Acidithiobacillus ferrooxidans ATCC 23270: one gene and its partner. The protein of the gene in region 2 interacts with the protein of the main gene of each other region in a pairwise test. Links are inferred from orthologs where the notes say so. Each region holds a gene or a part of one and is shown on either strand. Other genes may lie near its edges.

Region 1 (7,957 bases), 810 kb from region 2 along the record:
GCCTGCGGCAAATGGGTCGCGAGCCACTGACGGCACTGGGCCCTGGTCTGATAATGAACGTAGACACGGCGAACGGTGGAGATGGGCACCTTGGCCACCAGATTATGGACGATGCGTAACTGGACCTCGCCGCAGATCTGCAAGGGGTAATCCAGGAGCAGATCCAGACTGAGATTGACGGAACCTTCAGTGCTGTTCTCCACCGGCACCACACCGAACCGGGCCTGGTCACTGTCCACCAGGCGGAAAATCTCGGCGATCCCCGCGGTGGGCTGCAGAACGGCCGCGCGCCCGAAATGCTTCTGCGCCGCGATCTGCGAAAACGTGCCGGCGGGTCCAAGATAGGCCACTTGCAGGGGTTGCTCCAGGGCCAGGCCTGCAGAGATGATCTCCCGGAAAATGATGGCAACCTGTTCACTGGAAAAGGGCCCAGGGTTATCGGCCATGACCCGACGGAGAATCTCCGACTCACGGTCTGGATGGTAAAAATTCACTTCGCCCGCAGCCTGTTTGACGGCACCCACCTGCTGCGCAAGCCGGCCCCGCTCGCCGAGCAGTTGCAGGAACTGCTGATCCACCTGATCGATGGCCTTACGCAGGGCCGCCAGTTCCGGGTTTTTCATAACCGCAACATGCGGGCCGCCAAGACTCCCGGAAGGGAGGCAACCTGCTCCAGCAACACTTCCGTCAGCGGTTGGTCGACGGCAATGAAGGAGAGTGCTGCCCCCGCCGGTTTTTCGCGGCCCAGGTGAAATTGCGCAATATTGATGCCCGCTGCGCCCAGCAACCCACCGATGCGCCCGATCAGACCGGGCTCGTCACGATTCTGGATATAGAGCAGATCCCCCGCCAGAGGCATTTCCACGTCGATACCATCCAGTTGAACCAGACGGGCCTGATGCTCATGAACCAGGGTTCCCACCGCCACCCGCTCACCCTGATCCATGCGCAGCGTCACCGCGATCCGGGCGCGCAGTTCGTCGGCTGATTCGCGTTTGCGGGTTTCGATGCCTATGCCGCGCTCCTTGGCGAGAACCGGGGCGTTGACGGCATTGATGGTTTCCGGCAGGGCACTCTGCAGAATGCCCTTGAGAATGGCGGTGGTGAGGGCCGCCGTATTGAGTTCGGCAACTTCGCCGGCATATTCGATCACCACTTCGCGCAGCCCGGAACCTGCCAGTTGCCCCAGAACCAGTCCGAGCCGCTCTCCGAGATTGAGGTAGGGCTGCAACAGCAGCAATTCCTCCTCTTTGACGGAAGGCAGATTGACCGCATTCTGGACCACGCCGCGCAACAGATAGGCGCTGATCTGCTCGGCCACCTGGATAGCGACATTGACCTGTGCCTCTTCGGTGGAAGCCCCGAGGTGCGGCGTACAGATGAAGTTGTCCAGTTCCAGCAAGGGATTGTCGCCATGCACCGGTTCCTTGCAGAAAACATCCAGAGCCGCAGCGCGCAAGTGCCCGGATTTCAAGGCATCGTACAGGGCTGCCTCATCCACGATGCAGCCACGTGCGGCATTCACCAGAATGGCACCCGGCTTCATTTTGGCGAAGGTCTCGGCACGGAAAAGGTTACGGGTAGCATCCGTCAGCGGCGTATGGACCGTTAAAAAATCGGCGCGGGCCAGCAGCGTATCCATCTCCACCAGTTCCACGCCGAGATCGGCCGCACGGATTTTGGAGAGATAGGGATCGTAGGCGATGACCCGCATCCCCAGACCTTGGGCACGGGCAATCACCAGCGAACCGATATTGCCCGTGCCGATGACGCCCAGGGTCTTCTGGTAGAGTTCGACCCCCTGGAAACGGGATTTTTCCCACTGCCCCGCCTTCAGGCTCATGGTGGCCTGGGGGATCATCCGTGCCGCCGCCATCATCAAGGCGATGGCATGCTCCGCGGTCGTCACCGTGTTGCCATAGGGGGTATTCATGACGATCACGCCGCGTTTGCTGGCCGCATGGATATCGACATTGTCCACGCCAATACCAGCCCGCCCCACCACCTTCAGGCGACTGGCAGCGGCGAGCACGTCGGCATCCACGTTGGTCGCCGAGCGTATCGCCAAACCGTCGTACTGACCGATGATCGCGCAAAGTGCCTCTTTGCCCAGACCGGTTTTCACCTCCACGGCGATACCACGTTCGTGAAATATTTCTACCGCACGTGCTGACATTTTATCGGCGATCAAAACGGCTGGCATGGTGGCGCTCCTCAACCGTGCTGGCGGGCGAAGTCCCGCAGGTAGTCCGCCAGGATCTGTACGCCAGCCTCCGGCATCGCGTTGTAAATGGAGGCGCGCATGCCGCCCACCGAGCGGTGTCCCTTGAGCTGGATCAAGCCATGACTCCTGGCGCCCTTGAGAAAGGCTTCATCCATGGCCGCATCCGCCAGCGTAAAAGGCACATTCATGCGTGAGCGATTGCGGGTTTCCACCGGGTTGGCATAAAACCCACGGGATTCATCGATGGCGTCATAGAGCAACCGGGCCTTTCGTGCGTTGATCTCCGCCATCCTTTCAAGGCCGCCGAGCTGTTTGAGCCACTTGAAAACCAGACCGGCGACATAGATGGCGAAGGTCGGCGGCGTATTATGCATGGATTCCTCTTTGGCATAGACGGCGTAATCCAGCATGGTGGCGGTGTTTGCCGGTGCGTGGCCGAGGAGGTCATCACGGACGATGACCAGGGTCAGTCCAGCGGGGCCGATATTTTTCTGCGCGCCAGCATATATCAGACCGAAACGGCTGACATCCGTGGGCTTGGAAAGAATATGGGAAGAGGCATCGCTGACCAGCGGAATATCGCCCAGATCCGGAATGAAGTCGAACTCCACGCCGCCGATGGTTTCATTCCCGGTGATGTGCACATACGCAGTGTCCGGGCTGACCTGCCAGTCCGCCTGCATGGGCACGTAGCTGGCGTGACGATCCTCGTTGCTGGCGGCAATCTCCACCGCAGTAAAGCGCCGAGCTTCCGCAATCGCTTTCTTGGACCAGATTCCCGTCTGTACATAGCTGGCCTTGCCATGACCGCGCATCAGATTAAGTGGAACCATGGCAAATTGCAGCGTCGCTCCGCCCTGCAAAAACAGAATCTTGTAATTGGCCGGAATGTCCAGGAGATCACGAAGATCCTGCTCAGCCTCGGCGGCGATCTTCATGAATTCAGGACCACGATGGCTCATTTCCATGACCGACATGCCGCTGCCATGCCAATCCAGGAGCTCTGCCTGAACCTGTTCCAGAACCACGTGGGGCAAAACCGCGGGACCAGCGCTGAAATTGAAAATAGTTTGATTCATGGTGCATTTACTGGGGCAGATCGGTCTGCTCCCCCTCCTCTTCGTCCGTATCGGCAATCAATGCCAGTCCCGCGAGTTGTTCACCCTCGCCCAGATTAATCAAACGCACCCCCTGCGCATTCCGGCCGGTGCGGCGGATGCTGTTCACCGCGATGCGGATCAGGGTGCCGTGGTCGGAGACCAGCATCAATTCATCCCGCTCCGTTACCGCCAGCGCGCCGACCACATCGCCATTACGCTCGTTGGTCTGGATGGCAATGACGCCCTTCCCGCCCCGGTTGGTGCGGCGGTATTCGTCCACTTTCGTCAATTTACCGTACCCATTGGCCGTAGTGGTAAGGATCACCTGACTGGAGTCCACCCACTGTGCCGAAATCACCCGATCATTCTCTTCCAGACTGATGCCGCGCACGCCCCGGGCATTGCGACCCATGGCCCGAACCTTCGCCTCGGGGAAGCGCACCGCCATGCCGTGCCGGGTAAAGAGCATGAACTCGCGCTGCCCGTCAGAGAGGCCAACGGCGACCAGACGATCACCGGGATCCAGGTTGATGGCATTGATCCCCTGACTACGCGGCCGGGAATACTCCATGACCGGTGTCTTTTTGACGACGCCCAGGGAGGTAACCATGCAGACAAACTGGCCCTCGGTAAAGTCACGCACCGGCAGCACGGCGGTGATGCGCTCCGTGGGCGCCAGCGACAGCATGTTGACGATGGGCTTGCCCTTGGCGCCACGACCTGCCTGCGGCAACTGATACACTTTTTGCCAGAAGACTTTACCGAGATTGCTGAAGAACAAACAATAGGCATGGGTCGAAGCGCAGAACATGCGTTCGACAAAGTCCTCTTCTTTGGTGGTGGTGGCCATCTTGCCCTTGCCACCCCGTCTCTGGGCATTGAAGACCGTCACCGGCTGCGCCTTGATATAACCGGCGTGGGTGAAGGTCACCACCATTTCCTCTTCGGTAATCAGATCTTCCGTCGAAATATCACCGGTATCCGCCACGATCTCGCTGCGCCGGGCATCCCCGTATTGATCGCGGATAGCCACCAGCTCTTCGCGGATGACCTCCATGAGCCGAGTCTTCGAGCCGAGAATCTCCAGCAACTCGCGGATACGATCCAGCAAGGCCAGATATTCATCGCGGATTTTGTCCTGCTCCAGCCCCGTCAGACGGTGCAAACGCAAATCGAGAATGGCCTGGGCCTGCAATTCGGACAGATGATATCCGTCCGCGTGCATCCCCTCCGAGGGCTCTCCACGTTCGACCAGCAGCGCCGCGACCATGCCCGGCTCCCAGGACTTCGCCAGCATCTGCGCCTTGGCTTCCGCCGGGCTGGCCGCCGCCCGGATCAGGCTGATGAGCGGGTCCAGATTGACCAGCGCCACCGCCAGGCCTTCCAGGATATGGGCGCGATCGCGCGCCTTCTTCAGCTCGAAGACGGTGCGCCGGGTGACCACCTCGCGGCGATGCTGGATGAAGGCCTGCAGCAGATCGCGCAGACCGAGGGTCCGCGGTGCCCCGTCCAGCAGCGCCACCATATTGATATTGAACACGCTCTGCATGACCGTGTGCTGGTAAAGATTATTCAACACCACATCGGCATTGGCATCCCGTTTGAGTTCAATGGCGATACGCATACCCGACTTGTCGGACTCATCGCGCAGGTCACTGATGCCTTCCAGACGCTTTTCCTTGACCATCTCGGCGATGCGCTCGATGAGCTTGGCCTTATTCACCTGATAGGGCAGTTCGGTGACGATGATGCTCTGCCGGTTGGATTTTTTGTCCGTCTCGAACTCACAGCGCGCGCGCATGACCACGCGGCCCCGCCCGGTGCGGTAGGCTTCGATACTGCCGGCACGGCCATGAATGAAACCTGCCGTCGGGAAATCCGGCGCCGGGACCAAGGTAAACAGGTCTTCATCCGGAGTCTCGGGATCATCCACCAGCGCCAGACAGGCACTGATCACTTCCGTCAGATTGTGGGGCGGGATATTGGTGGCCATACCGACCGCGATGCCCGCCGAGCCATTGATCAGCAGATTGGGGATACGCGCTGGCATGACCAGCGGTTCCATCTCCTTTTCATCGTAGTTGGGGCCGAAATCAACGGTCTCCTTTTCCAGATCCGCCAGCATCTCGTGGGCAATGCGGGACATACGCACTTCGGTGTAGCGCATGGCGGCGGGGCTGTCGCCATCCACCGAACCAAAGTTACCCTGCCCGTCGATGAGCGGGTAGCGCATGGAAAAGTCCTGCGCCATCCGCACCATCGTGTCATAGACAGCGGTATCGCCGTGGGGATGGTATTTACCGATGACATCGCCGACGACACGCGCCGACTTCTTGTAGGGTTTGTTCCAATCGTTGCTCATCTCGTGCATGGCGAAGAGCACACGACGATGCACTGGCTTGAGGCCGTCGCGGGCGTCCGGCAGGGCACGACCGACGATCACGCTCATGGCGTAATCGAGGTAGGACTGGCGCATCTCCTTTTCGAGACTGACAGGAATGGTTTCTTTGGCGAATTCGATCATGTGGAGACTGAGTACCCCTGATTATTTTTTCAACACGGCATTATGCCACAGCAGGGCTAAGCCTGCATGTGGCCAGCGGCCAACGCCTGGAGCGCCACCGGAAACCCTGGGCGCGCCACGCCGCGCTCGGTGATAATGGCGGTGATCAGACTGGCGGGGGTGACATCAAAAGCCGGATTGCGCACTTCGACACCTTCGGGTGCCACCACGTGGCCCGCACACTGCTGCACCTCGGCGGCGGGGCGCTCTTCGATGACGATGCCGCCGCCATCGGGCATGGCGAAGTCCACCGTACTCAAAGGCGCCGCGACATAGAAAGGAATCTGATGATATTGCGCCAATACGGCAAGGCTGTAGGTGCCAATTTTGTTCGCCGTGTCGCCATTGGCGGCAATGCGGTCGGCACCAACGATCACCGCATGGATCAGGCCCTGCTGCATCAGATAGGCCGCGGCGCTGTCGGCATGGAGATGGAAGGGAATACCGTCCTTCTGCAACTCCCAGGCGGTGAGGCGCGCGCCCTGCAGCCAAGGCCTGGTTTCGTCAGCATAGATATGGAGCTGCTTACCCGCAGAAATCCCTGCACGAATCACGCCCAGTGCCGTGCCATATCCGCCGGTCGCCAGACTGCCCGTATTGCAGTGGGTGAGGATGCCACCCTCCGCCGGCAAGAGCTCCGCGCCATAACGGCCCAGACGCTGGTTATCGGCGATATCATCGCGGAGCAAGTCATGAGCGGCCTGTAAAAGCGCGGCAACGGCCTGTCCCGCGGTAGACACCGATTGCGCCAATGCCAGTTGCCGGTCCGTCGCCCAAGCGAGATTCACCGCCGTCGGTCGTGCCGCCTTGATCTCGTCGGCGGCACTCAGCAGGCGTGCCTGCCAGTCCGTATGTGTGCTCGCCTCGCGCACGGCCAGTGCCATGGCATAAGCCGCGGTAATGCCGATTGCCGGCGCACCACGCACTACCATCTGCCGAATCGCCACCGCCACCGCGCGATAATCACTGAGCTTCAACCAGGTTTCCTGCTGCGGCAACAGCCTCTGATCGAGAAGGCAGAGCTGACCCTCCTCCCAACGGATGGCACGAATTTGGTCGGCACTGGACACATATCCTCCTCGGCAAGATACCAGGTCGGTCGGGAGCGGAACACCGCAGTATGGTGTGCTCAATATACGGGCAGTTGAAAAGTCTGTAAAATGCGCCGGAACGTCCAGACCCCATGTTTCCGGGGCACTCCCGCTTTCACCATCAGGTCCACTCATGTCTTCTGCTAACCCATACCCCATTCTTCGCCTGCGTCCCAAGGAGGATCGCCGCCTCCGCGCCGGTCATCTATGGGTCTACAGCAACGAAATCGATGTCCAGAAAACCCCCCTCACCGCCGTCACTCCAGGCAGCGTCTGCCGGATGGAAGACGCCCAGGGTAAGGCCCTGGGGCTCGCCCACGTCAATCCTCATACCCTGCTCTGTGCGCGCTTGTTGAGCCGTGACCCGCATGTCCGCATCGACGAGGGCTTTTATCGCAGCCGCTTGCAGCAGGCTTTGCGGATGCGGGAGCGTCTGTTCGGTGCGCCTTTCTATCGCCTGGTGCATGGTGAAGGCGATGGTTTGCCGGGCCTGGTTATCGACCGCTATGAGGACCATCTGGTGCTACAGGCAGGTAGTCTCGGCATGGATCGCGATTTGCCCCTGATCACGGCGGCTTTGCAGGGTCTGCTGCGCCCGGCGGGCATTTTGCTGAAGGCCAGCGGCGCGGCGCGGCGACTGGAAGGGTTGGAAGACCGCGTCGAAGTCCTTTTCGGGCATATCCCGGAGCGGCTGGAGGTTTGGGAAAACGACTGTCTGTTCCAGGTTGACCCCCGCGGCGGGCAAAAAACCGGCTGGTTTTATGACCATCGCGCCAATCGACGCCGCTTGCGGGACTTTGCCCAGGGGCGCCGGGTGTTGGACTGTTTCGCCTATCTTGGCGGCTTTGCCATCCCCCTGGCCAAGGCCGGGGCAAGCGCCGTCACCGCTGTGGACAGTTCGGCACCGGCCCTGGCGATCCTCGAAGAAAACGCCCGACGCAACGAGGTTGAGGGCTTGCACAGCATTCACGGCGATGCC
Region 2 (7,975 bases):
AGTGGCTGTAGAGGCCTCGGTCTGACCAGATAACAGACCAAGGGTCAGCGTTGACAGCACGCTGAGGCCGAAGAATAATTTTTTGTGCTGTTCCCGAAACAATTTCACGATACACCTCCCATTTGTTATACTACCTGGGTGTAAGTATAACGCAAATTCCACAGCATAATTGGATTTAAATCGAGTAAATAATATGTCTTTTTCATATTCCCCTGAACGTTAGGTGATCCAGCCACTGACTGGAGAGTCTTTCCAGCAAGCGATTCTGACTCTGGCGGGCGGTCAGGTTGTCCAGATCCACCCAGGCCAGGGGCTGATCCTGCTGGGCGCAGGAAAATACCGCCTTGGTGCGCTGTCCCGTTTCGGGGTCGATCTGCCATTGCAGACACTGGGCGCAGACGCCTTTGAGCATACACTGCATGGGACTGCCCACCGTCGCCGTAGCCTCCAGATCGGCCCGGAAATAGGGCTGTAGCTCCCCCTGGAGGGCCTGCTGAAAGGCCTTGAGCAGGCCGGTGGACCCCATGACCATCAGGCGATCCACACTGTTCAGGGCGATCTCCATCCCATGGGCCTTTTGCCCCGGCAACTCCCCGGCCCCATAGGCCCGCAACAAGGCGACCATGTCAGAGGCCTCGACACTGAGGTCCTGCTGGCGGTGGGTCTCGATCAACGAGCCGCTGCCCGTACACCAGATGATCTGGTCCGCGGCTTCTTCCAGCTCCGCCTGGTGATCCAGTTCGCTGGCTTTGCCCAATGCCGCCACATAGAGCACGCGGTTGCCCGCCGCCCGCAAGGCCGGGCCGATATCCAGCATCACCGCCGCACCCCAGCGTCCCGCGACCACCAGTATGGTCTTGCCGCTGGGGATGTCGGTGGGCGCGCCGGTCGGTCCCATGAGTATCAGAGGGTCGCCCGGCTGCAAACGTCCCACCAGACGCGGTCCGGTGCCCCACTGCAGGATCATGAGGCGCACCGCGTCGCCTTCCACCCCTGCACCGCTGACCGTCAGCACCGGTATCTGCAGGCGGGTACCGTCCACGATCGGGCTGTGACTCTCGAAGGTCTGCAAACGGAAAAACTGTCCCGGCCGGAAATTGCGGGCCGCCAGCGGGGCTTCCACCCACATCTCGGTGACGGCGGGGTTGCTGCGATCCATGCGGAGTACCCGCATGCTCAGCAGATGCTGCAACCGTTGCTGAAAGCCATGCACGTCGGGATCCACGGCGGTATCCAGCGTCCCCAGGCTCTGCATGACCTGCGGATACGTCGCCTTGGCCGAGGCGATGGCCTTGACCACGCTGCCGTGGAAGACCGGGTGGGTATCCCCAATAAAACTGATCCGGTGTCCCTGCGCATCACCATAGGAAGTAAAGGGACCGGCCTCGGGGGCTTTGCAGTGCTCGGCCACCTGCACCGCTTGCAACGGCCCGTTGTCGTGGGCCACATGGGTCAGGAAGTGGTCCCCGTCCAGTTGGAAAGTCCCCGGATATTCCCTTTCATAGATGGTGTTGGGGACAGTGCCGGCGGCAATGAAGACGGCCCGCGCGGGAAGCCGCACGTCCTGATCGCTGGCCAGCCAGCGCCCTTCCACCTCGCGCATTTGGCGGAAGACCATGTGCGCGATATGCCCATAGCTATCTAATTCTGCCCGGAGAGGATCGAGACCCTCACCATAATAGATCCCTTCTTCCATGGCCTTGATGAGTTCTTCATGGTTGCGGGTATAGGCGGGTGCCTGCTGCATCCCCTTCCGGTATGCCAGGGTGACGCCGCCCCAGGACTGGATCAGCGGCACGAAATTGGGCGATTCGTTCCCTGCTGCGGCGCGCTCGCGCTCGGCACGCACGGCGCGGCCGTGGGTCAGGAACTCGTCGAGAATCCCGGCATCCTCGGCGGAGAGTCCGGCGCGGAGTTTTTCTTCTCCGGAATGGGTCACCATCGCTTCGTAGCGCGCCAGCACCTTCTCTACCTGCCGCACATAATAGGCCTGTACCTCGGTGGCGGTATCCACCGCCGTGAGGCCACCGCCAATCACCACCGCCGGCAGGCGTACCTGCAGATTGGCGAGACTGGACCGCTTGCCCGCTCCGGTGAGCTGCAGCGCCATGAGGAAGTCGCTGGCCTGACGCATACCGCGCGCCAGACTCTCGCCCATGGGCACCACCCGCGGCAGACCCGCGCCGGTAGCGATGCAGACATGATCGAAACCCAGTTCCCAGGCGTTTTCGAGGGTGATGGTCCCGCCCAGCCGTACGCCGCCGAAAATCTGGAAATTCGAGCGCCGCGCCAGGGTCAGGTAGATCAACTTGAGAAAATTCTTGTCCCAGCGCACGGTAATGCCATATTCGGCCACACCGCCAAACCCGAGCAGAATGCGTTCGTCGAGGTCCTCCTGGAGATGGCTCCAGTCGCGGATGGGCTGCTCCAGCCACTGCCGGGGCAGGGGTTCGACTTTCAGGCCATCGATACCCACCACCGCACAACCTTCCTGCAGGAGATGATGGGCCATGGTGAAGCCAGCCGGGCCCATGCCCGCCACCAGTACCTTGCGCCCGTTATAGGGCTGCGCCAAGTATTGCACGGCGCGCAACGGGTTCCAGCGGGTCAGCAGATCGTAGAGTTCCACGCCCCAGGGCAGATTCAACACATCCGTGAGGATCCGCGTTTCAATCTGCGGGATGTTCACCGGATCCTGCTTCTGGTAGACGCAGGCCTTCATACAGTCGTTGCAGATGCGGTGTCCGGTGGCGGGGACCATGGGGTTGTCCACCATGGCCATGGCCAGGGCGGCGATATGGAATCCGTCCCGCTTCAGTACCTGCATCTCGGAGATTTTTTCTTCCAGGGGACAGCCTGTCAGGGTGACGCCCAGGGGGTCCACCTTGAGACCCAGTTCCGGCACGCCCTTTTTCTCCGGAAAGCCCTTGGAACAAAAATCACCTTCGTGATCATGGCAGTACAAACAATAATGGACTTCATTCTGGACGCTGCGGGCGTCCATACGCAGATCGGTCAGATGAAAGCTGTCGCGGCGCCGCAGGGTGCCGTCCGGCGCCACGAAGGGTGCACCGGGGAGATCCTCCCGACGTTTCAAGGGTACCAGCGCCTCGTGGTCCACTCGTTGGGGGAGACGGAAACTGGACCAGCCCTGCACCGCCAGGGCGGCCTGTGGATCACTCAGGATGCGGGCACACCACCGGGTCAGACGGTCGATGGCCACGGCATGAGCCGCTTCATCCTCGAGCCATGCTTCACCCAGCCGGGCAATGGCCCATTCGCGATCTTCCAGCGGCCAGCCACGCTGCCGGATTTCGCTGTCCAACCACTGATCCAGATCGGCAAAGGATTCGGGGAATTCGCCCCGGTAACGGCGCGCGCGGCGCAACACGAAATGCTTTTTGAACGCCATGACTACGTCATGACTGCGGGTCCGGGCCTGCAACGCCGCCACTTCCGACCCCAGGTGGAAGAGCTGCGCGACAAATCGTTCCAGGTGCGGCGCAAGCCGCAGCAGAAACTCGCTCTGGGCTTTATCCGCAGGCCGCGCTCCGGCGGCACGATATACCTGCAGGTCTTCCACCAGGGTCTGGTCTTTTTCCGCCAGGACACGAAGAAATTCCCCATCCAGCCGCGCGAGCCCTTCAGAAGTAAAAAGTTCTTTATATTCAAAGTTTAGTAAATTAAGCACCAGGATCTCCCGAGTCATACCAGCGACTGCGCTGCGACTGCATTCACAAAGCTGTCATATTCTGCTGGCAATATGGGATTCTGTCATCTTTTCAGGATGGCCGGAGGAAATATCATCCGTTGACCCATATCACTGCGTTTTGATCAGGAAGCCGCCGCGCGATCAGATATCGAGTCTGGATACAAAACGCGCATTCTCCTCGATAAAGCGCCGACGCGGTTCCACCGCGTCGCCCATGAGCATGGAAAAGACCTCGTCGGCGGCGATGGCGTCTTCCACATCCACCCGCACCAGACGGCGGTTTGCGGCATTCATGGTGGTTTCCCAGAGCTGTTCCGGATTCATTTCACCGAGTCCCTTGTAGCGCTGAATCTCGACGCCACGGCGGGCATCCGCCAGAAGCCAGTCCATGGCGGTGCGGAAACGGCTGACGGCAAGCCCTCGTTCGCCCCTTTCCATACGCGCTCCCACGCCGATTTTGCCCTCGATCTGCCGCGCATAATCCGCCAGATGTCGATATTCGCCCCCGGCAAAAAAATCCTGATCGAAGAAACGCAGTTCCACGCTGCCATGATGTTCGCGGCGCACCACCAGGCGCAAGGCCTCCGCTTCACCCACCCGCTCCACCGTGTAATGTTCGGCGGGCAGGGCATTCACTTCCAGTGCCGCGCGGAGCTGCCGCGCAAAATCGTCCCAGGTGGCGCTATCCGCCGACTCCGCAACGATGGGTGGCAAGGTGGCCAAGGCCCAGAGCAGAGTACTGGGATAACGCCGTTCCAGACGCTGCACCAGTGCCTCGATGTTCTGGTATTGACGCATCATGCCGCCCAGTTGCTCATCCGTTACCGGCTCGGCATCCGCCGCGGGACGGAATTGCGCGCCCTGCATGGCAATTTCACGCAGATAGGCGGCCAGTTCGCCGTCATCCTTGAGGTAGCGTTCCTCCTTGCCCTTCTTGACCTTGTAGAGGGGCGGCTGGGCGATGTAAATATGGCCGCGTGCCACGAGATCGGGCATCTGCCGATAGAAAAAGGTCAGCAACAGGGTGCGGATGTGGCTGCCGTCCACGTCCGCGTCCGTCATGATGATGACCCGGTGATAACGCAGCTTAGCCACATCAAAATCCCCGGCACCGATACCGGTACCCAGCGCGGTAATCAGGGTGCCAATTTCGTCGGACGAAAGCATCCGGTCGAAACGCGCCCGTTCCACATTGAGGATTTTGCCCTTCAGGGGAAGGATGGCCTGATGCCGGCGATCCCGGCCCTGTTTGGCAGAGCCGCCTGCGGAATCGCCCTCCACCAGATAGATTTCACACTGGGCCGGATCTTTCTCCTGACAGTCGGCCAGCTTGCCGGGAAGGTTGGCAATGTCCAGCGCCCCCTTGCGGCGGGTCAGTTCCCGTGCCCGCCGGGCGGCTTCCCGCGCCCGCGCCGCTTCGACGATCTTGGCGGCGATGGCCTGCGCCTCTTTGGGATGCTCATCCAGAAACATGGTCAGCGCCTCGGACATGGAGGACTCGACTATCGGTTTGACCTCGCTGGAGACCAGTTTTTCCTTGGTCTGCGAAGAAAATTTGGGGTCCGGTACCTTGACGGAAAGCACCGCTGTCAATCCTTCGCGTGCATCCTCGCCACTCACCGCAACCTTGGCCTTGGCGATGATGCCTTCCCGTTCCATATACTGGTTCAAGGTACGGGTCAGGGCACCGCGAAAGCCCGCCAAATGGGTGCCGCCATCGGCCTGGGGAATATTGTTGGTGAAGCAGAGCACCGCCTCGTTATAGCCTTCGTTCCACTGCAGGGCCGCTTCGACGACAATGCCGTCGCGCTCGCCGGTGAGAGTGATCACACTGGGATGAATGGCGGTTTTGCTGCGGTTGAGATGCTCTACGAAAGCGCGAATACCGCCTTCATAATGAAAGGTTTCCTCCCGGCTGGCCCGCTCATCCAGCAGGGTGATATGCACGCCGGAATTGAGAAAGGCCAGTTCGCGCAAGCGCTTCGCGATGATCTCGAAGTGAAAATGGGTATCGGCAAAAACCTGGGGCGAGGGTTTGAAGCGGATGGTACTGCCATGTTTGCGTGATGCATCGCCGCGGGCGATGGGTGCCTGGGGTTCGCCATCGTGATACTCCTGGGTCCAGACATAACCGTCACGGAAGATGCGCAATTGCAGAGTTTCCGAAAGGGCGTTGACCACCGAGACACCAACCCCGTGCAAGCCGCCGGAAACCTTGTAGGCGTTGTCATCGAACTTACCACCTGCATGCAGCACGGTCATGATGACTTCGGCAGCGGATCGGCCCTCCCCGGCGTGCATGTCCACCGGTATACCACGACCGTTGTCGCTGATGCTGACGGATTCATCCTCGTGGATGGTCACGATGATGGTATCGCAATACCCGCCGAGCGCCTCATCGATGGCGTTATCCACTACTTCGAAGACCATGTGATGCAGTCCGCTGCCGTCATCGGTATCGCCGATATACATGCCGGGGCGTTTGCGTACCGCTTCCAGACCTTTCAACACCTGGATACTGGAAGAATCGTATGTTTCCATCATCATGCCGTTTCCTTCTCAAGCTGGCCTGCTGCCAGACAAAAATGACTGCCGCCCACCGTCGCCGGAATCTGCCGGGCGGTGGTGACCGCAGCAAAGATCTGCACACCCAGCAGATCGAGTTCGTTGACCCACCAATCCCGTGCCGAAGCGTCCAGCTCCGCCGCGAAATCGTCGATCAGTATGGTCGGCAGGGGCAACCCGGCCTGCTTCAGGATTTTCACCTGCGCCAGACGATAGGCCAGACCCAATACCCGCAACTGGCCCCGCGAAAGAATATCCGGTGCCGGTTTGCCGCGTACCCGGAATGCCAGATTGGCGCGATGCGGGCCGCTGTGGGTATAGCCCGCTTCGCGATCCTGTTCGTGATCCCGCAGCAGGCAGTCGCCCAGCGCCATGCCTTCCTTCCAACCGCTGTGCAGATGCAGACTGAGCCCGGACAATGATCCGGACCAGCGTTCCCAGAGGGTCACGACTTCGAGCTGCACAGCGGCGAGATGGGCCTGCCGCCGCTGCTGGATGTCTTCGCCGGCGACGATGACACCATCGTCCCAGGGTTGTCGGCCATGATCGCTTTTCAGCCAGGCATTGCGTTGCTGCAACGCCCGTCGGTATTGGCGAAATACCGTGCCGTAATACCGGTCTGCGTAATAAATGCCCCAGTCCAGTACGCGCCGGCGGCCCTCCGCCGTCCCCGAGACAAAGTGGCTGTTGTCCTCGTGCAGGCTTTGCAGAGGCAAAATATCCAGCAGTAGCCAGGCAGAACCGAGCGGCTCCCCATCATAGCGTATTTCTCGTTCTTCGCCACGCCGGCGCAGGGCGAGGAAATGACCGGACAGATGCGCACTGACCAGATAGGCGTCGTCCCCCTCCCGCAGGACATGGCGGGACCCATGTCGCCAGGTCTGCCCCGTACCAAGCACGTGGATGGCTTCCAGCACCGAGCTCTTGCCCGCGCCGTTGGCGCCTATCAGCCAGTTCCACTGGCGGTCCGTTTTCAGATCCAAGGTTTCTATGCAACGCACAGACTGGATATGCAGTGCCTCCAGGGGCATCTCAAAGACGAACGGGCATGATGATATACAGGGGATTATTGCTGTCTACCGGGGTGAAAACGGCGCTGCTGTCGCTGTCCTTGACCCGCATCCGCAAACTTTCCTGGGGGAATATCTGGGTCGTGTCCGTCAGATAGCGGCTGTTGAAAGCGATATCCAGGGTGTCACCCTGATACTCGACGGGAATCTGGATTTCGCCTTCCTCCTGCTCCTCATTGCGGCTGCGCAGGGTCATCTGGTCGTTTTCCAGATGAAGATGGGTGGTCGGATTACGGTCGCTGACCAGAACGTCGCTCTGCTGCAAGGCACTTTTGAAGGCCTGGCGGTCCAGTATGGCGAAGCGGGGGTGTCCCTGGGGGATGACCCGGCGGTAATCGGGATATTTGGCGTCGATGAGCTTGCAGGCGAACTGCTGTGTACCATCATTGAGCAGAAAGCTGGCATCCGACATTTCCAGAACGATGTCGCCGTCATCGAGAATCCGCAGTAGTTCGAGGACGGCTTTGCGCGGCAGTATGGCCTGGTAGCTTCCGCTTTCCAGGCTGCTGGCAAAAGGCAGGGTCATCATGGCCAGACGATGACCGTCGGTGGCTACGAGACGCAGCTCCTGACCTTCCACCTCGATGAGGACGCCGTTCAGAAAAAGCCTTGCGTCGTTCTGTGCCAT

What was found.
Region 1: the proteins of gyrB (region 2) and gyrA interact in binary tests that used the Escherichia coli proteins (3 or more experiments, as listed by UniProt). The link is inferred for Acidithiobacillus ferrooxidans ATCC 23270 from one-to-one orthologs.

Annotation. Positions count from the first base shown.
Region 1 is NC_011761.1:806,355-814,311, reverse strand. The notes cover bases 3,080-6,162. They hold gyrA (DNA gyrase subunit A), read right to left. Parts: upstream 5,849-6,162; coding sequence 3,311-5,848; downstream 3,080-3,310. Other genes in these bases: mtnA (S-methyl-5-thioribose-1-phosphate isomerase), read right to left, coding at 5,905-6,162; serC (3-phosphoserine/phosphohydroxythreonine transaminase), read right to left, coding at 3,080-3,303. In the rest of the region: pheA (prephenate dehydratase), read right to left, coding at 1-623; serA (phosphoglycerate dehydrogenase), read right to left, coding at 620-2,203; more of serC, read right to left, coding at 2,215-3,079; more of mtnA, read right to left, coding at 6,163-6,957; AFE_RS04185 (class I SAM-dependent rRNA methyltransferase), read left to right, coding at 7,112-7,957. UniProt on the Escherichia coli protein: A type II topoisomerase that negatively supercoils closed circular double-stranded (ds) DNA in an ATP-dependent manner to maintain chromosomes in an underwound state.
Region 2 is NC_011761.1:518-8,492, reverse strand. What follows is about bases 3,556-6,656. They hold gyrB (DNA topoisomerase (ATP-hydrolyzing) subunit B), read right to left. Parts: upstream 6,257-6,656; coding sequence 3,854-6,256; downstream 3,556-3,853. Other genes in these bases: recF (DNA replication/repair protein RecF), read right to left, coding at 6,256-6,656; AFE_RS00020 (FAD-dependent oxidoreductase), read right to left, coding at 3,556-3,709. Also shown: AFE_RS00025 (Csu type fimbrial protein), read right to left, coding at 1-108; more of AFE_RS00020, read right to left, coding at 203-3,555; more of recF, read right to left, coding at 6,657-7,308; dnaN (DNA polymerase III subunit beta), read right to left, coding at 7,310-7,975. UniProt on the Escherichia coli protein: DNA gyrase negatively supercoils closed circular double-stranded DNA in an ATP-dependent manner to maintain chromosomes in an underwound state.